Regions from separate parts of the Halomonas sp. AOP13-D3-9 genome, predicted to be linked through region 2. Evidence: predicted binding sites of a transcription regulator. Region 2 holds the regulator's gene; the other holds the start of a gene.
The links. The regulator FNR, encoded in region 2, switches genes on or off when oxygen is low (the NO sensors DNR and NnrR bind a similar motif). The targets are predictions, from matches to a motif close to TTGATNTANATCAA.
Positions count from the first base shown of each region.

Region 1 (9,982 bases), 130 kb from region 2:
ATTTTTTTACGACTCACTTTAGGAACTTGGTTATGGCTCGCGCTCCGATCGTCCTCGTCGATGGCTCCTCCTATCTTTACCGTGCCTTTCATGCGCTACCGCCGCTAACGACTTCCAGTGGTCAGCCGACAGGCGCGGTGAAGGGCGTGTTGAATATGCTCAAGCGGCTGATTAAGGATTACCCCGAAAGCCCCATGGCGGTGGTTTTCGACGCGCCGGGCAAAACCTTCCGCGATGAGATGTACAGCGACTACAAAGCCCACCGTCCACCCATGCCCGATGACCTGCGCAGCCAAATTGCGCCGCTACACGCCTGCGTGAAAGCATTGGGCCTGCCGCTGCTGTGCATTGAAGGTGTGGAGGCGGACGATGTGATCGGCACTCTAGCCCACCACGCTACCCAAGCAGGGCGCGATGCGGTCATTTCCACCGGCGACAAGGATATGGCGCAACTGGTCAATGCCCATATCACGCTGGTCAACACCATGAAGGATGAAACCCTGGACGAGGGGGGCGTGGAGGATAAGTTCGGCCTGCCCCCTGCGCTGATTATCGATTTTCTCGCCCTGATGGGTGACAAGGTCGATAACATTCCTGGCGTGCCCGGCGTGGGTGAAAAGACTGCGATTGGTCTACTGCAAGGCATGGGCGGTGGCCTGGAGACCATTTATAGCGATTTAGAACGGGTCAAAACGCTTACTTTTCGGGGCGCAAAAACGCTGCCCAAGAAACTTGAAGAGCATCGCGATCAGGCCTTCCTTTCGTATCAGTTAGCGACCATCAAGGTTGATTGCGATTTGCCGGTGGGCTTGGATGATTTGGATATTGCCCACCCGGACCGTGAAGCGCTGGTCACGCTGTATAAAGAGATGGAGTTCCGTCAGTGGCTAGGTGAGTTGCTGGAAGGCAAAGATGAAGGCGTGGATGATGTGAAAGGCGGCGAGCCTGCCCCTGCCAGCGCTGACGATAACGAGCCCGAGGGCGCGGAGGCATCTGCCAATGGGAGTGCCCGTGAAGATTATGTCATTCTCGAACAGGCAGACTTTGAGCGCTGGCTGGATAGGCTACACAACGCCGAGCGCTTCTGTTTTGATTTGGAAACCACCAGCCTCAACTATATGGATGCAGAAATCGTCGGCATCGGCTTGTCGCTGGAAGCGGGGGAGGCGGCCTATATTCCCCTGGCCCACGACTATCTGGATGCCCCCCAGCAGCTTGACCGCAAAACGGTGCTGGCGGCGCTAAAGCCGCTGCTGGAAGACCCGACCAAGACCAAGATTGGCCAGAACCTCAAGTACGATATTTCGGTGCTGGCCAACTATGCGATCTCCGTTGCCGGGCCTTTTGCCGACACCATGCTGGCGTCGTACGTGCTCAACTCCACGGCCACCCGCCACGATATGGACTCGCTGGCGCTGAAGTATTTGGGCGAAAAGACCATCTCCTTTGAAGAGATTGCCGGTAAGGGCGCCAAGCAGCTCACCTTTAACCAGATTGCCCTGGAGCAGGCGGCGCCTTACGCCTGCGAAGATGTCGATATCACCCTACGGCTGCAGCAAACGCTACGCCCACAGGTCGAAAACGAGGGACGCTTGGCAGAAGTACTGGATAATATCGAACTGCCGCTGATCAAAGTGCTCTCGCGCATTGAGCGTAATGGGGTGGCGGTGGATGCTGACCTACTGCACAAGCAGAGTCAGCAGTTGGAAAAGCGTATTGGCGAGTTGGAGCGCGAAGCGTTTGAGCTGGCCGGGCGCGAATTTAATCTCGGCTCACCCAAGCAGTTAGGGCAAATCCTGTTTGAAGAGCAGAAAATCCCGGTGTTGAAGAAAACCCCAAAAGGCGCGCCCTCAACCGCGGAAGCCGTGCTGGAAGAGCTGGCGCTGGATTACCCGCTGCCGAAAGTGATTATGGAACATCGTGGCTTGGCGAAGCTTAAATCCACTTATACCGATAAGCTGCCGCGGCTACTCAATAAAGCCACTGGCCGGGTACACACCAGCTACCACCAGGCGGTGACCGCGACCGGGCGGCTGTCGTCGTCGGACCCGAACTTGCAGAATATCCCTATTCGTACCGAAGAGGGGCGCAAAATTCGTCAGGCGTTTATCGCCCGCCCTGGTTATCGCATTGTTGCCGCCGACTACTCGCAGATCGAGCTACGTATTATGGCGCACCTTTCCGAGGACAAAGGCCTGCTGGAAGCCTTTGCCGAGGGGCGTGATATCCATACCGCCACCGCGGCGGAGGTCTTTGGCACTTCCCTTGAGAAGGTGTCAGGCGACCAGCGCCGCAGCGCCAAAGCGATTAACTTCGGCTTGATCTATGGCATGAGCGCCTGGGGGCTTTCACGCCAGCTGCATATCGAGCGTAACCAGGCGCAGACCTATATCGACCGCTACTTCGACCGCTACCCCGGCGTAGCACGCTATATGGAGCGCATCCGTTCCCAGGCGGCGGAAGATGGCTTTGTCGAAACCGTGCTGGGTCGGCGGCTCTACCTGCCGGAAATCCAATCGCAAAACCGCAACCGCCGTCAAGGCGCCGAGCGCACCGCCATTAACGCACCGATGCAGGGCACCGCGGCGGATATCATCAAGCAGGCGATGATCGACGTGGATGCATGGCTGGCAGAAGGTGAGTTCGACGCACTGATGGTCATGCAGGTGCACGATGAGCTGGTGTTTGAGGTGGCCGAGAAGCAGGTCGAGGCGTTTATCGAGCAGGTGCAAAAGCGCATGCAGGGCGCGGCTGAACTGAAAGTGCCGCTAATAGTAGAGGCGGAGAGCGGCGCCAATTGGGATGAGGCGCACTAGCCAGGTGATAAGGGCATTTTGTCGCAACCGCACCATGCATAGATAAGGAATTGACCAGGATCAAATTTTTGACTCGGGTGGAGGCATAACCTTATACCCATCGCTTTGCCTGGGTGAGCGCCAGTCAGTGGCTTCCCGGTGGGGCGAGAGGTGTGTTTAAGCTATCCATCGGGAGTCACTCATGGACATTGTTGAATTATCCAGGTTGCAATTCGCCTTTACGGCGATGGTGCATTTCCTGTTTGTACCCTTAACGCTAGGGCTGTCGATACTGCTGGCGATCATGGAGACGGTCTATGTAATGACCGGTAAAACCATTTATCGTCAGATGACCAAGTTCTGGGGCAAGCTGTTCGGTATTAACTTTGCGCTGGGGGTCACCACCGGCATCGCCATGGAGTTTCAGTTCGGCACCAACTGGTCGTACTACTCTCACTATGTCGGCGATATCTTCGGTGCGCCGCTGGCGATAGAAGCCTTGATGGCGTTCTTCCTTGAGTCGACCCTGGTCGGGCTGTTCTTTTTCGGCTGGGATCGCCTGTCAAAAGAGAAACATCTGGCGGTTACCTGGCTGATGGCGCTGGCGACCAATATGTCGGCCCTGTGGATTCTGGTGGCCAATGGCTGGATGCAGCATCCGGTGGGGTCGGAGCTTAACCTTGCCACCATGCGTATGGAGTTGGTCAGCTTTACTGAAGTGCTGCTCAACCCCGTTGCCCAAGTCAAATTCGTGCATACCGTGTCGGCGGGCTACGTCACCGGCGCGGTGTTCGTGCTGGCGATTTCAAGCTGGTACCTGCTCAAGGGTCGCGAGATCGCCTTTGCCCGGCGCAGCTTCGCGATTGCGTCTGCCTTCGGGTTGGCCAGTGTGCTGTCGGTGATTGTCCTCGGCGACGAATCTGGTTATGAGCTGGGAGATGTCCAAAAGGTCAAGCTGGCCGCCATCGAGGCCGAATGGCAAACCCATCCCGCCCCGGCCGCCTTTACGCTGTTTGGGCTGCCCAACGAGGCTGAACAGCGCACCGACCTAGCCATCAAGATACCTGGCGTGATGGGCTTGATCGCTACGCGCTCGCTGGATACTGAAGTGATGGGGATCCGAGAGCTTAAGGCGGAGCACCGCGAACGCATCGTCAACGGCCAGGAAGCCTATGCCCTTATGCAGCGCCTGCGCAGCGGTGAAGAGCGTGAAGGGGATCAGGCCCGGTTCGAGGAGGTGCGCAGCGATCTCGGCTATGGGCTACTGCTTAGCGCTTATAGCGACGATGTGGCCAATGCGACGGCCGCCGAGATTAACCAGGCCGTAGAGGCGTCGATTCCCAAGGTTTGGCCGCTGTTCTGGTCTTTTCGGGCCATGGTAGCCGCTGGCTTTAGCATGCTGTTGCTGTTTGCCCTGGCCCTCTGGCATAGCGTGCGCTGTCAGCCTGAGAAGTCGCCTTGGTTACTGCGCTTTGCGCTGTTCAGCCTGCCGCTGCCCTGGATCGCCTGTGAAGCGGGCTGGTTTGTGGCCGAGTATGGCCGTCAGCCGTGGGCCATCGGCGAGATCCTCCCGGTGCACCTGGCTATTTCCAGTCTGACTGCTGAGCAGGTGCTCACTACCCTGATTGCCATCGGCGTCCTCTACACCACCTTCGTCATTATCGAAATGTGGTTGATGCAGCACTTTGCCCGCAAGGGGCCTTCCGGTAGCGGTTACCTGGATGATGACGCTGACTATCCAATCCCAACCCATCCAATCCCAACCCCTGCGCGGGAGGCATGATAATGGACTACGAAACACTTAGGTTTGTCTGGTGGGTGCTGATCGGCGTGCTGTTGATCGGCTTCGCGGTCACCGATGGATTTGATATGGGCGTTGCCACCTTGCTTAAGGTCGTTGGCCGCAACGATCTTGAACGTCGGGTGATGATCAACTCCATGGCGCCTCACTGGGACGGCAATCAGGTCTGGCTGGTGACCGCTGGGGGAGCACTGTTTGCTGCCTGGCCGCCGGTTTACGCAACCGCTTTCAACGGCTTCTATTTCGCCTTGATGCTGACGCTGTTCGCGCTTTTCCTGCGCCCTTTAGCATTTGATTACCGCTCCAAGTTGGACAACCCCAGCTGGCGCAGTCGCTGGGACTGGGGGCTGACGATCGGCTCCGCCGTTCCTGCGCTGATCTTTGGTGTCGCCTTTGGCAATCTTCTCCAGGGCGTTCCCTTCCAGTTCGATGACTATCTGCGCTTGGAGTATCAAGGCGGCTTACTGGGGCTATTGAATCCGTTTGCGCTGTTGGCCGGGCTGTTGAGCCTGCTGATGTTTGTCACCCACGGCGCGGCCTGGCTGCAACTCAAAACCGAGGGCGAACTGCGCAGGCGGAGTGCAGCTATCGGCAGCCTCACCGCATTGGTGTGCGCGGCACTGTTCGTGCTGGGTGGGGTCTGGCTGCTATGGGGCATTGATGGCTACCAGGTGGCCAGCGTGATCGACACCCAGGGCTACAACGATACCACTGGCAAAATCGTCACGGTCAGTGTTGGCGGTTGGAGTGCCAACTACAGCCGCTTCCCGCTGTTATGGCTACTGCCAGCAGTGGGGGCATTGGGTTTTGTACTCTGCTCGTTGACCATGAAACTGGGGCGGCATGCGCTGGCATTTACCAGTTCGGCCATCGCTATGGCCATGGTGGTGGTCACCACCGGCGTGACGATGTTCCCTTTCGTGATGCCGTCGACACTCAACCCTAATCATAGCCTCACCATGTGGGATGCCACGGCGAGTGAGCTGACGCTCAAGATCATGTTTGTGGTGGTGTGTATCTTCGTGCCGTTGATATTGCTCTATACCGCCTGGAGTTATTGGGTCATGCGCGGTCGCCTAAATGAGCAGTTTATTCGTGATAACGACAAAGCACTTTACTGAGGAGATTATCCTATGTGGTATTTCGCCTGGATTTTGGGTGTCACGCTGGCGGCTGTCGTCACTGTTCTTATCGCCATGCGGCTTGAGGTGAATGGCTATGAAGGCGAAGCCGAGCATGAGCGGAGCGACTGACGCTATTGACCCAGGGCAGCGGCTGAACTGCTGCCTGGCCCCGCAACGCTGGTGGTTGCGGGGCGCCACACTGCTCGCGCTGATCGGCGTGGTACTGCTGATTACCCAGAGTTGGCTGCTGGCGGCACTGTTCCATCACTGGTTACTGCTCTGGCAGGGCCGGGAGTCGCTGGGCCACCCATCGGCATGGCTAGCCGGGCTGGCCGTTTGTATGGTGCTACGCCCTTTTCTCCACGCTGGCCGTGAGTGGCTGTCTCGGCAGGCCAGTCTGCGTGCCCGAGATTCGTTACGTAGCCAGTTACTAAAGCAGCTTGGGCGATTGGGGCCGGTTAGACGCCAATTTGGCAGCGATGGTGCCTTGGCCACTCAGGTGCTGGAGCAGGTGGACGCCTTGGATGGTTATATCAGCCGCTATCGGGTACAGAGCCTGCTGGCGGTGTTAGTGCCCTGCCTGATCGCGGCGGTGGTGGCGTTGCATAGCCCGTTGGCCGCAGGATTAATGCTCATGACCGCACCCTTGGTGCCGCTGTTTATGATCCTCGTTGGGCGTGCCGCGGCGGGTGCCAGTGAGCAGCAGTTCACGGCGCTGGCGCGTATGGGTGGCCGCTTTCTCGACCTGGTTCGAGGGATGGCGACGCTGCAGCGCATGGGGGCGACCGACCAGGCGGAGGCCAAGGTCGCCCAGGCAAGCGACGCCTATCGTGGGCGTACCATGCGGGTGCTTAGACTGGCCTTTCTATCCAGCGCGGTGCTGGAGTTTTTTGCCGCGCTGGCGATTGCCCTGGTGGCGCTCTATCTTGGCTTGGGCTTGCTTGGCCTATTGCCCTGGGCGAAAGCAGACGTTCCGGTGCCGTATCAGGGGGCGCTGTTTATTTTGCTGCTGGCGCCCGAGTTTTATGCACCGCTACGCCAATTGGGCAGCGATTACCATGCCCGTGCAGAAGCCGTCGGTGCCATGCAGGCGTTGACGCCGCTGCTGGAGGCCGACACTTGGCAACCCCAAGGGGCGCCGCTCTCTCCAACAGCGGTAAGCGGTGATTCTCTCGCTGTTGAATGCCGCGAGTTAAGTGTTAGCGGTGAGGTCGGGAGGCTTCGGCTGGCGCCGCTTAACCTGACGCTGGCCGCGGGCGAACGGCTGCTGGTGCAGGGGGAGAGCGGGGCGGGCAAGTCGAGCCTGTTGCAAGCGCTGCTGGGGTTTACCGCCTACCAGGGCAGCCTGAAGGCAAATGGTCGCGAGCTTTCCCAATGGCCTCGCGACGCCTGGCAAGGCCAGCTTGGCTACCTTAGTCAGCAACCGCCGATACAGTCCGGCAGCATTGCGGAGAATCTGCGCTTGGCGGCCCCAGACAAATCTGATGCAGAGCTTATTGAAGTGCTCACCCAGGTCGGACTTTGGCCAATTCTGGTTCGTGGTAATGGGCTTGCCACGCAGTTGGGTGAGCGTGGGCAGGGGCTTTCCGGCGGCCAGCTGCAACGCTTGGGGTTGGCGCAGCTGCTGCTTCGCGATGCAGCGCTATGGCTGTTCGATGAGCCCACGGCCCATCTCGATCCGGATGCCGCCTGGCAACTCAATACATTGATCGGGCAGCTTAGTCGCGGGCGTAGCGTGATTGTCGTCAGCCACGAGTCGGCGGGGCTGGGGTGGGTTGACCGGCGAGTAGAGCTGTCATTGCAAGAGGCTATGGCATGTTGCGGCTAAACCAGACACCGTCTACCTCCACCATCCGGCTGCGTGATGTGCTGCTGCTTAGGCGCGGCGGCTGGTCGCTGGCGTTCCTGCTGGGCGCCGCCACGCTGCTGGCCGTTATCGGCTTGCTGGCCATTTCCGGTTGGTTTATCACCGCTGCGGCGGTGGCCGGGACGGTGACTGCGAGCGCCTTCGGCTTCGACTATTTTCGTCCCGCGGCTTTGATTCGTCTGTGTGCCATCGTCCGCACGGCCGGGCGCTACGGTGAGCGCCTAGCCTCCCACGATGCCGCCCTGGGGTTGCTAAAAGACCTGCGCTGTCGGCTTTTTATGGCATTGGGACAAACGCCTTTACAGTCGGCTTCCCATTCTTCGCACCACGGCACGGCCAGCACCATGCATCGGCTGGTCAGCGATATCGATCAGCTTGATCAGGTAGTCTTGCGAGCGCTACTACCCTGGGGCTGGGCCGGGCTAATGGTGATGGTCGTTATGGCAGGCCTTTACTGGCTGAGTGCTCCTCTGCTGTGGGCCGCGATGCCGGGGTTGCTGGTGGCTTGGCTGGGGTTGCCGCTGTTGGCGTTATGGCGCGGTATTGGTCAGGCCCGCCGGAGTGCCGAGTTTGCCGAGCGCCGCCGAGTGGCGCTGATCGAACCTTTGACGGCGATTACCTCACTGGTGCTGTGGGGGCGGTGGGCGGAGATGGCGCAACGGGTGAAAAGTCACGATGCCGACTATCTGGCCCACCAGGAGCGGCAGCAGTTGCTGGCTAGCCTGACCACCGCGTTGCAGCAGGTAGCGTTGGGAGGCGCCATTGTGGGCGTGCTATGGCAGGCAGAAGGGCTATTGGCGGCTAGCCATTTGACGGTGCCGATGCTATTAGCCGCGGTATTGGCGATCCTGGCATTAGGGGAGATTTTGGCGCCGTTGGCCAACAGCTTTCTGGCCTTGGGGGCGAGCCTTGCCGCGCGGAATTGTCTCAATGCCTTGACGCAAGTGCCGCCAAAGACGGCGCAAACTACCATTGAGGAGTCGCAAACCTCGCCGCTCATCTGGCACTTGAATGTCAACCAGTTAACAGCGCGCCAGCCCGGTGCGCTGGTGGGGCCTCAGGGGATCAGTCTGGCGTTGCAGAGCGGGGAAATACTCTGTGTGCATGGCCCCTCAGGGTGTGGGAAATCGACCCTGTTGCAGGTCTTGGCCGGTGAGTTGCTGCCGCTATCTGGGGAGTATTGTCTTAATGGCCACCCCATTGAGCAGTGGTCGCTTCACCCTATCGTCGGCTATCTGCCCCAGCAGTGGGACTTGTTTGATATGAGCCTGGCGGAAAACCTACGTCTCGGTGACCGCGATGCCAGCGATAGCGAACTATGGCGCATTCTCGACGATCTGGCGCTGGGCGCGTGGGCACGCGACTTACCCCAGGGACTGGAGACGCCTTTGGGTGAGTATGGTGCCGCCGTTTCCGGCGGGCAGGCGCGGCGTATCGCCCTGGGACGAGTGCTGCTGGCGCGACGGCCGATTCTACTGCTTGACGAGCCATTAGCCGGGCTGGATGCCATGACACGGCAGCAAGTGGTTGCTAGCCTTGTGCGCCGTACAAGGCATGGGATCGTGGTTATTGTCAGCCACGTGCCCTTAGAGCTGCCAGCAAGCCGGATGCGTAGCCTCTATATCCAGGAAGATGGCCGTCTCCAGAGCTCTCCGCCAGTGCCAGCAAGCGTAGCAGTGCTATAACGCAAAACACCCGCAGCGCTGGCTGCGGGTGTTGATAGCAGTTGTAACTACTTGCCCTTAAAGCGGGCAGAGGCTTAACGCCAGCCGACGCGATCAAAAATGCGGATCGCTTCAGGGTTGTTCTCACCTAGTACGCTGATGTTAACGTCATCCGTTTTGAAGTTGCCCCAGGATTCCAGCACCGGGTCTTTCTTGATGCCTTCAACCACCGGGAACTCGTTGTTGCCGGAGGCAAAGATTTCCTGAGCGGTGTCGGAAGCCAGGTACTCAAGGAAGCGCACCGCATTTTCGCGGTTAGGCGCACCTTCTACGACACCGGCGCCGCCAACGTTCACGTGGGTGCCGCGGTCATCCTGGTTGGGGAAAATAATACCCACTTTACGCGCCGCTTCACGCTCGGCGTCATCGTCAGATTTCAGCAGGCGAACATAATAGTAGTGGTTGGCCACGGCAATATCGCACTCGCCGCTAGCAACGCCGAGAATCTGGTCGGTATCGCCACCTTCCGGATCCCGCGCCATGTTATTCACAACGCCCTGGGCCCACTCTTCGGCACCCTCTTCGCCGTGGTGCTCAATCATTGAGGCCAGCAGCGACTGGTTATAAATATTGTTGGAAGAGCGAATGCATATTTTGCCTTCAAACTGCGGGTCGGCAAGGTCTTCGTAGCTAGTAATCTGGCTCGGATCGAAGTTTTCACGGTTATAGTA
Region 1 covers NZ_JBQSYH010000003.1:277,744-287,725, reverse strand. Annotated here, with positions in the region: gene polA (DNA polymerase I) at 33-2,816, shown strand; gene ACT3UM_RS05045 (cytochrome ubiquinol oxidase subunit I) at 2,998-4,578, shown strand; gene cydB (cytochrome d ubiquinol oxidase subunit II) at 4,575-5,717, shown strand; gene cydX (cytochrome bd-I oxidase subunit CydX) at 5,730-5,849, shown strand; gene cydD (thiol reductant ABC exporter subunit CydD) at 5,833-7,548, shown strand; gene cydC (thiol reductant ABC exporter subunit CydC) at 7,536-9,272, shown strand; gene ACT3UM_RS05020 (Fe(3+) ABC transporter substrate-binding protein) at 9,347-9,982, opposite strand, start outside.
Region 1: a site for FNR is predicted at 2,867-2,880, ahead of ACT3UM_RS05045 (cytochrome ubiquinol oxidase subunit I). Genes of this name have one in related genera too.

Region 2 (9,982 bases):
ATGAAACCCAGTGGCCTGACCTTGCAAGCCATATGCAGACGCTCACCGATACGCTGATTCAGCTCGGCTATCCGCCGTGCCCCGGCAATATTATGGTGTCTAACCCCGAGTGGGTGGCCACGGTCACCCAATGGAAGGAGCGTATCGCAAAATGGGTTAGGGAGCGTGACGGCGATAGCCTGATGAAGCTGGCGATTATGCTTGATGCCCACGCCGTGGCAGGCAATCTCAGCTTGCTGGAGAGCGTCCGCGATGAGCTATTTGAACGCTGCTCGGGTGATGAGCTGCTACTCTCCTATTTCGCCCGCACAGCGCTGCGTTTCTCGACGCCGTTGACCCTGTTTGGCTCGTTGAAAAAGCCCCAGCACGGTATCGATATTAAGAAAGGCGGCATTTTCCCGATTGTTCACGGCGTGCGCACCATGGCGCTTGAGCGGCAGATAAAAGCCACCTCAACCTTTGATCGGTTGGATGCGCTGGCTGCCGACGGTCGCTTGGATCGTCGTTTTGCCGATGACTTGGGGGAAGCGTTGGCACTGTTTTCCGAACTACGCCTTAAACAGCAGCTAAGTACGGTGGAAACGTCTTCGGACACAAAAGAAGCTAACGCCCAGAGCAGCAATCGCGCTAATCGCGTTGTGGTGCAAAACCTTTCTTCCTTGGAGCGCGACCTATTGCGCGAAGCGATGCATATTGTCAAAGACTTTAAGCAGCGGCTTTCCCATCGTTATCATTTGGAGTATTCGTGAGCGGAATGCGGCTGTTAGATCGACACGTAGGGCTATTTAGCGGTTCATTGCGCACCTTGTTGCGCCGTGAAAGCGATCGTCGGCGCTGTGCTGATTCCCCCTATGAGTGGTTGTTTCAACCTTATATGGGCGAGGAGCTGGTAGCACTCGCATGTACGACAACGCCCACATTGTCATCGCCGGTGATCAGCTTGGCGGCGGTGGTGCTGAGCCAGCAGCAGGTACGAACCAGCCGTGCTTTTGTGATGACGTTAGGTAGCACGAAACAGCCCGAAAGTGCGACGCTGCGCCGTCATTATTTGCTATGTGAGGCAGGGGAGGTGCAGCCGCCAAGCAGCGATAACTTGAGCGCATTAGTGGAATTTATCGGCAATCGGCCCATTGTGGGCTGGCAGTTGGAGCAGCGCATTGTAGCGTTGAATAGACTACTGACTAAGCAGCTGAATTTTGCGCTACCCAATGCCCAGGTTGATGTGGCGAGACTGCATCAGCGCCAACTGCGGCGTTTGCATCCGGAGGTAGAAGCGCCCACCAGCTTCGCCCAGGCGCTGGCATGCTGGCAGGTGCCCGCCATGGGTGTGCAAAGCGTGCTTGGCGAGGCAACCGCCAGCGCACTTCTGTATATGCGCCTGCAGCGCGTTATGGCGGAGGTGGCATAGGAATGGGGGAAGCACTAGTGTTTGGGTCAGGCGGTGAGTGTTGTTAGAATGTGGCAATATTTCCTCTTTTAGCGCCTTTCACTATCGGCAGTGCTTATTTCATGCAATCCCTAGATTATTTCGACCCGCATTTTGACACGCCAGATGTTGCTCCTGCAGCCTCTCCAGACGCTGTGCAGGCTGATGCTAAGCAGAAGCGTGAATTTAACAAGCTGCAAAAGCGTCTGCGCCGAGAAGTGGGCAATGCGATTATTGATTACCAAATGATCAATGAAGGCGATCGCGTGATGGTGTGCCTCTCCGGCGGTAAGGACAGCTACACGATGCTGGAGATTTTGCGCAACTTGCAGCGCAACGCGCCAGTTAACTTTTCGTTGATAGCGGTCAATCTGGATCAGAAGCAGCCGGGCTTTCCTGAGCATGTGCTGCCTGCCTATCTGGACAAGCAGGGGGTGGAGTATCACATCGTAGAACGCGATACCTACTCGGTGGTGAAGGAGAAAACCCCTGAAGGCAAGACCACCTGCGCGCTCTGTTCACGGCTTCGCCGCGGCTCGCTGTATGGGTTTGCCGAAGAGATTGGGGCCAATAAAATTGCCCTGGGCCATCACCGGGAAGACATTCTTGAAACCCTGTTTCTGAATATGTTCTTCGGCGGCAACCTGAAAGCGATGCCGCCGAAGCTGCTATCCGATGATGGTAAGAATATCGTTATTCGGCCGTTGGCCTACTGCAAAGAAGCGGATATTGCGGAATTTTCGCGGCTGATGGCGTTCCCAATCATTCCCTGCAACCTGTGCGGCTCCCAGCCTAATATGCAGCGTCAGGTGGTCAAAGAGATGCTCGCCGAGTGGGATGAGAAGTTTCCTGGCCGTCTGGAAAGCATGTTTAAAGCGGTGACCAATATTGCGCCCTCCCAGTTGGCAGACCGCAGCCTGTTTGATTTTGAGGGCTTAGAGGCGAAGCAGGCGGAGCTGCTGGCGGGTCGCATCCAGGCCTTCAACGTCAGCTAACCGTTTGCTCTTCCTCTTCGGCGAGGGTAATCAAACGCGGCATATCGAGAATATTGACCTCTCGCCCAGAAACCGCCACCACGCTCTGCTGCTGAAAGCGGCTTAAAATGCGGCTGACGGTTTCCACCGCTAAGCCCAGGTAGTTGCCAATATCGGCCCTCGGCATTGAGAGGCGAAAGCTGTAGGGCGAGTAGCCTCGGCGACGAAAACGGTCCGAAAGGGTAATCAAAAAGGTGGCCAGCCGTTGATCGGCGGTTTTGCGCGAGAGTAGGCGCATCATGCGTCGGTCATCGCGCAACTCTTTGCTCATGCTCCGATACAGCTGGCCACGTAGCTCAGGGATCTCTTCTGAGAGCAAATCCAGGCGGTCAAAAGGAATCTCGCAAACGGTGGTGGTTTCCAGGGCGATAACGCTACCGGGGTAGTGCTCTTCATCAATGCCATCCAGCCCCACCAGTTCACTGGGCAGGTAGAAATTGGTCAACTGCTCACTGCCGTTACCTTCGGCGGTGACCTGTTTCAAACTCCCCGAACGCACCGCGTAAACGCTGGTAAAAGTGTCACCCTGGCGAAACAGCGGCTCGCCTTTTTTCAGCGGCGCACGGCGGCGAATAATCGCATCGAACTGCCCCATATCGTCCAACTCAAGGGCAAGCGGCAGGCACAGCGAGCTAAGGCTGCAGGTTTGGCAGCGCGCTTCGTGGAGTAGCGAGCGTCGGCTGCTCATAGGTTCCAACATGCGGTGCTCCTTGAGTGGGTCAGGATAAAATTAGCAAATTCTTACTTATTGTGGTGCCGTTAGCATGCCTGCAATAAGGTGATTAAACAATCTTAGAGTAGCGCTGCCCTATTTGCCCAGAAAGATGGGTATCGAACGCCATGGCTAAATGGCGCACCAGCAGTCGACCCATGGGCGTGGCGTTAAGTTGATCACCACTACGGGTCAGTAAGCCATCTTGCTCGGCGCTCTGTAAACGCTCCAGAGCGGGGGCAAAATAGCGGGGGGCATCAATGTTCCAGCGCTGGCTGACCGCAGCCAGATCAATGCCCATATCGCACATCAGCCGCTCAATCACATCCCGCCGGATTAGGTCGTCATCACTCAACCGCACGCCTCGCACAGTAGCGAGCTGACCCTGATCCAACGCCGCCTCGTAGCTTGCCAGATCGCTCGGGTTCTGCGCGTAGACGTCATCAATACGTGAAATCGCCGAAACGCCAAGCCCGATTAAATCGCACTGGGCATGGCTGGAGTAGCCTTGGAAGTTGCGCTGTAGCGAGCCGTCGCGCTGAGCAATGGCCAGGCTATCGTCAGGCCGGGCAAAGTGATCCATCCCGATATGTACGTAGCCAGCCGCGGTGAGCATTTCAATCGTGGTGCGCAGAATTGCCAGCTTCTCTTCACCGCCCGGCAAATCATCGACATTAATACGCCGCTGGGGAGCAAAGCGCTCGGGCATATGGGCGTAGTTAAATACTGAAAGACGCGCCGGATTGAGTTCAATCACCTGGCGGAGGGTATTCGCAAAGCTCTTTTCTGTCTGAAACGGTAAACCGTAAATAAGATCGAGATTGAGCGAGCGAAAGCCCAGGCGATGCGCCTCTTCCATCAGCGTTTCGGTGAGTACCCGCGGTTGAATGCGGTTAATGGCTTTCTGCACCAACGGGCTTAAATCCTGCACGCCCAGGCTAATGCGGTTAAAGCCTAACGACTGCAGGTGGCGCAGGGTAAATACATCCGCTTCCCGGGGGTCTATTTCAATCGCGTAGTCGCGATCGGCAGAGGACGAAAGGCCAAACCGGGCATCCAAACGATCAATCAGGTCGCCCATCTGATTCAAGCTAAGAAAGGTCGGCGTTCCGCCACCCCAGTGTAGCTGCTCCACCGGTCGTGATGTATCCAAGTGGCGTGCGGTCAGCACCATTTCACGGTCGAGCCGGGATAAGTAAGGCTCGGTCAGGGCGGTGTTCTTGGTGGCGATTTTATTGCATGCGCAGTAGAAGCAGATCTTGCGACAAAAAGGCACGTGAACATACAGCGACAGCGAACGCTGACTGGCATTGCTACGCTCTAGTGCCTGGGTCAGGTCACCGGGGGTGAATTGGTCGTGAAATGACAGCGCCGTGGGGTAAGACGTGTAGCGTGGTCCGCTGGTGTCGTAGCGGCGCAGCAGGGCTTCATCCCACACCGGCTGCACGGGCGCTGCCGCCACAGACGAGGTAAGAGGTGAAACCGCAGGGGCATGAACGGGCATGAAGGGGCGCTCCGACGTGAGGTAATGCCGCTAGCCTAACCCGTGACGAAAGCGTAAAGATTGAGCCATGTCATGCTATTAGAGGTTGTGTGCCGTAAGAGTCCAGAGCTGCCACAGCGCAAACGCGATAATCGTTAGTGCCGCCACGCTGCGCGTCGCCGGGTGGCGAATCAGGTGGCTTAGCTGGCGCGCAGCGAGGCCAGTGGCGAGCAGCGCCGGCAGGGTGCCTAGCCCAAATGCGCCCATTAGCAGCGCGCCCTGGAGCGGGTCGGCTATCGCCAGGCTCCAGGCCAGCATGGAGTAGACCAGCCCACAGGGTAGCCAGCCCCAAAGTGCGCCTAGCGCGAAGGCTTGAGGGATATACACCACCGGCATTAAGCGCCGCCCCACAGGCTCGATAAAGCGCCATAGACGGCGGCCAACCGCCTCCACTTTGAGCAGCCCTTTCCACCAGTTGGCGATATACAGTGCCATCAGGATCAGCATCAGCGCGGCAAACACCTGAAGCAGCATTCGTGCCGTGGCGGAAAGCGAAAATAGCGTGCCCAGCAGGGCAACCAGCGCGCCTGCGCTCATATAGCTAATAATACGGCCAGCATTGTAGCTGAGTAGCAGCCCCCCCATACGCGCTGGATGGCGCATGCTGGGGGGTACTGCAAAGGTGAGGGCGCTCATAATGCCGCCGCACATACCAATGCAGTGGGCACCGCCCATTAAGCCAAATACGAATGCCGCCAGCAGCGGCGGTAGATCAAGCCCTGTGGGATTCATGGCCGAGGCTCTTGGTCGTCGGGGGCGTTTTTATCTTTTGGTGCGGCGGTTTTTTGCTTGGCTGGTGGGCGCTGGCGGCGCTGTTCGGGGGGAAGATCGTTGTCGTCCTCATCAAACAAGATGCGGTGCGCCGGGCCTTCTAAATCGTCGAACTGATCATTTTTGACCGCCCAGAAGAAGGCCCAGACGGCGAGTCCGAGCAGAATCAGCGAAAGCGGAATAAGCAGGTACAGAATCGTCATGCGGTTACCGGTGTTGACGTGCCAAGCGTTGGTGCGGGCTGGGGGCGCCAGCGTGACAGCCGTAGGGCGTTACCCACCACCACTAGCGAGCTAAGCGACATACCAATCGCGGCTAGCCAGGGCGGCACCAGCCCCATCGCCGCCAGCGGCAGCGCCGAAACGTTGTAGCACACTGACCAAATCATGTTCTGGCGCATGATACGCCGCGTTGCGCGGGAAATCTCGATGGCCTCAAAAATCCGCATTAGACGTGGGCTGAGCAGCACCGCGTCGGCGCGGGTACGGGCGAGATCTGTCGCTCCATTCATGGCAATCGCCACATCAGCGCCAGCCAAGACTGGCACGTCGTTGATGCCGTCACCAATCATCACCACAGTTTCGCCAGCGGCTTGGAGTTGTTTCATCCGGGCCAGCTTGCCCTCTGGACTGGTGCCCGCGTGCCAGGTGGTAATATTGAGCTGGCTGGCCAGGCTTTCCACCGCATCTCGGGTGTCGCCAGAAAGCAGCTCTACGTTTAACCCCTGGGCCTGGAGGGCCGCGATCGTCGCCGCAGCGTCATCGCGAACGCCGTCATGCAGACCAAACCAGGCGCGGGGCATGCCGTTTTCGCTAAGCAGCAGCCATTGGCCCTTGGCGGGCGCCGCCATACCGCTAGCCACGGCGCCATCGACAGCAAATTCGTGCTTGCCCAACCGCCAGCGGGCACCGTTTAAGCTGCCTTCAAGCCCTTGCCCGGTGTAGCTGTGAATATCTTTGGCTTGCAGCGTCGCATCCCGGAACGGCCGAAAGGCGCGGGCAATGGGGTGCTCCGAATGGGCCTCAAGGGCGGCGGCAATTGCCCGGGCACGCTCGGCGGTTAATTCGCCGAGAGGCTGGGTTTGGGTAAGCTGCATCTCGCCGCGGGTCAGGGTGCCGGTTTTATCAAAAATCACCCGGGTAACGTTGGAGAGGGTTTCCATGGCATCGGCGCGGGTAATCAACACGCCGCGCTTACGTAGTTGGCCGTGACCTGCGGTCAGCGCCGCGGGAGTAGCCAGCGCCAGCGCGCAGGGGCAGGTTACCACCAGCACCGAGAGCAGCACCCATAGCATCCGCGAAGGATCGATAAACCACCAGGCAATCGTTACGCAAGCCGTCACTATTAGCAGGCGGAGTACAAACAGGTGGGCCATACGCGCCGCCATCTGCGCAAGCCGCGGGCGGCTGGCAAAGGCGCGGTCGGTAAGGTCGACAATGCCCGCTACCCGGGCATCGCGCCCGGCGTGAGTTACCCTGATCACCAATGGGTTTTCCATGTTTTGGCTACCGCCGGTAATGCGGTCGCCCACCCGGCGGGTGACCGGTAGGTATTCGCCGGTCAGCATCGATTCATCCAGGCTCGATTCGCCTTCCTCGATAATGCCATCGGCAGGGACGCCGTGGCCGGGCTTGATCAATACACGGTCGCCGGGGACGAGTTCGCTGGCGGGTAGAATGCGCTCGCTACCGTCGCTTGCCAGCCTCGTGGCCGAAATGGGTAACACGCCGCTTAGCGCATTGCCGCTATGGCCGCTGCGGCGTCGGGCGCGGCTTTCCACGTAGCGGGCAAAGAGTAAAAAGAAGGTGAACATGGCCACCGAGTCAAAATAGACCTCGCCGACGTTAAACAGCACCGCGTAGCTGCTGGCAAGGTAAGCCCCGCCAATCGCCAGCGATACGGGCACATCCATGCCCAGCACCCCGGTGCGTAGGTCACGCAGGGCGTTGCGGAAAAACGGCTGGGCGGAGAAAAACACCACCGGCGTCGCCAGTGCAAAAGAGAGCCAGTGAAACAGGGCATAGAAGTCGTCGCTGATTTCTCCAGGGCCGGAGACATAGATCGGGATCGAGAACATCATCACCTGCATCATGCCGACAGCGGCGATAATCAGCCGTCGTACGTTCATGCGCTCCTCATGCTGCATGCGCGCCTGGGCTTGATCGGGCTCGTAGGGCTGGGCGTCGTAGCCGATGGCGGCCAGTTCCGCCAGCAGTTGCGAGAGCTTCAGCTGTTGGGGATTCCAGCTTACCCGCAACCGGTGGTGGGTTAAATTCACCGCGCTGGAGGTGACCCCTTCCAGGGCATTCAGGCGGTGCTCGATCAGCCAGGCACAGGCGGCGCAGGTAATGCCTTCAATGGCGAGGGTCGCTTTGACGTTGCCCTCATCACCATCAGGATGGACAAACTGCGCCTGCAGGCCGGGGTCATCAAACACCGACCAGGTGTCCGCTTTGGCGGCTTGGCGCTCATCCGGGCGTTCGGGCAGTTCGGTCCGGTAGCGATAGTAGCTCTCTAGGCCACCGTCGACGATGGCATGGGCCACCGCCTCGCAGCCGGGGCAGCAAAGCGGGTGGGTAGCCTCATCCAGGCTAATCGACCAGGGTGACCCAGCGGGCACCGGGTTACCGCAGTGGTAGCAGGGGGTGGCAGGCGTTGCATCGCTCATTCGCTTGCTTTGCGTCCTCCCGGTAGTAGCGTGACGCTATTTTCATTGGGGAAGGTCGCCTCACCGGTGAGGCGCCAGTTGGCATCTTCTAACGCAGGCTGTATCTGCAGATACCAGCGGTAGCGCAGATTGTCCGGGCCCTGGGTGATATAGCGACCGTCGCGCACATGCTCGAGCACAAACGACTGATCGCGGTCATTTTCAGTGGGGAAGATAAGGTCAAGATAGAGCGCGTCGGGACGCGCATCGCCCGTTAAATCAACCACAATATCGCTGGTAAGCGGATCAAGGCGTAAATCTGCACTCAGGTTTAACTCACGGGCGCGATCTTGTTTGGCCAGCACCATGTTGATGGCTTTGCCGTGCTCGTAATAATCTTCTTGCACGACCATGCCGTCGAAGCTTGTTATCGATAAGATCGCATAGGTAATACTGAATATAATGGATGAAAGCAGTATGCCGATTAAAAACCACGGCCAAAACTGCTTATACCAAGGAGTTACTTTATCTCCAGGGGCTAGCTTATCGCCGGAGGGGAGGGATGACATAAGCTTCTATCTCCTAATATTGCCCAGAAAGCTGGTCTCGCGTTCAAGGCGAATATCCGCATCCTGCTGAGCCTGCAGCGTGAATACAATGGGGTGGCTGGGTTGCTGTAAGTCGTCGGGGTTGGCGGTTACGGTAACGGCTTCAAAGCGCGACTCCCCGGCGGGCACGCTGATCGACGTACTATCCAGGGTTAAGCTGGGCAAACCGGCAACGCTTAGCTGGTAGGTGTGGTCTTGATCATCCAGATTGCGCACCGTCAGGCTAAACACATTGCTAATTTGACCGTCGCGGGTCATTTGGTAGAGCTGGGTGCGCTCGCGCTCAGCGTCAAAATTAAGCGGCATGCGGTCGCTAATGGCCCAAGCAAAGGTGCCCACCATAAGCACCAGCGCAGCGAAGTAGCCTAGCAGGCGAGGGCGCATGATATGGCTCTTATTACCCTCAAGGGCATTTTCGGTGGTGTAGCGCACCAAGCCCCGCGGGTAGCCCATTTTATCCATCACGCTGTCGCAGGCATCGATACAGGCGGCGCAGGTGATGCACTCGTACTGCAGCCCATCACGGATATCGATACCGGTGGGGCAGACCTGCACGCAAAGATCACAGTCGATACAGTCGCCATAGCCTGCCTCGCGGGCTTCTAGGTGGCTAAGGTTTTTTTTGCGGTGCCCGCGGGGTTCGCCGCGTGATTCGTCGTAGGAGACGATCAGCGTGTCGCGGTCAAACATAACCGATTGAAAGCGCGCATAGGGGCACATGTAAATGCACACCTGCTCGCGCAGCCAACCTGCGTTCAGATAAGTAAACACTAGGAAAAAGCCAACCCAGAAGTAGGACCAGCCGTGGGCCTCTAAGGTGGGAAGTTCAGCCACTAAATCGCGAACCGGCGTGAAGTAACCCACAAAGGTGACGCCGGTGGCGAGGGCAATCAGCAGCCAGGCAGTGTGCTTGGCCCCTTTACGCCAGGCTTTATCCGCGCTCATCGGTTGATTATCGAGCTTAATGCGTCGATTGCGCGAGCCTTCTATGCGGTGTTCAAGCCAGATAAACAGAAACGTCCAAACGCTTTGTGGGCAGGTATAGCCGCACCAAACCCGTCCCGCAAACACGGTAATAAAAAACAGCCCAAAGGCGCAGATGATCAGCAACCACGAAAGGAGGATGAACTCCTGTGGGTAAAACGTGGCGCTAAAGATATGGAATTCTCGACTTGGCAGGTCGAATAGAATTAACGGCCGACCGTCGATATTAATCCAGGGTAAGAGGAAAAATGCCAGCA
Region 2 covers NZ_JBQSYH010000003.1:144,464-154,445, reverse strand. Annotated here, with positions in the region: gene ACT3UM_RS04485 (DUF294 nucleotidyltransferase-like domain-containing protein) at 1-749, shown strand, start outside; gene ACT3UM_RS04480 (3'-5' exonuclease family protein) at 755-1,408, shown strand; gene ttcA (tRNA 2-thiocytidine(32) synthetase TtcA) at 1,510-2,421, shown strand; gene fnr (fumarate/nitrate reduction transcriptional regulator Fnr) at 2,414-3,160, opposite strand; gene hemN (oxygen-independent coproporphyrinogen III oxidase) at 3,243-4,676, opposite strand; gene ACT3UM_RS04460 (sulfite exporter TauE/SafE family protein) at 4,755-5,447, opposite strand; gene ccoS (cbb3-type cytochrome oxidase assembly protein CcoS) at 5,444-5,689, opposite strand; gene ACT3UM_RS04450 (heavy metal translocating P-type ATPase) at 5,686-8,154, opposite strand; gene ACT3UM_RS04445 (FixH family protein) at 8,151-8,702, opposite strand; gene ccoG (cytochrome c oxidase accessory protein CcoG) at 8,709-9,982, opposite strand, start outside.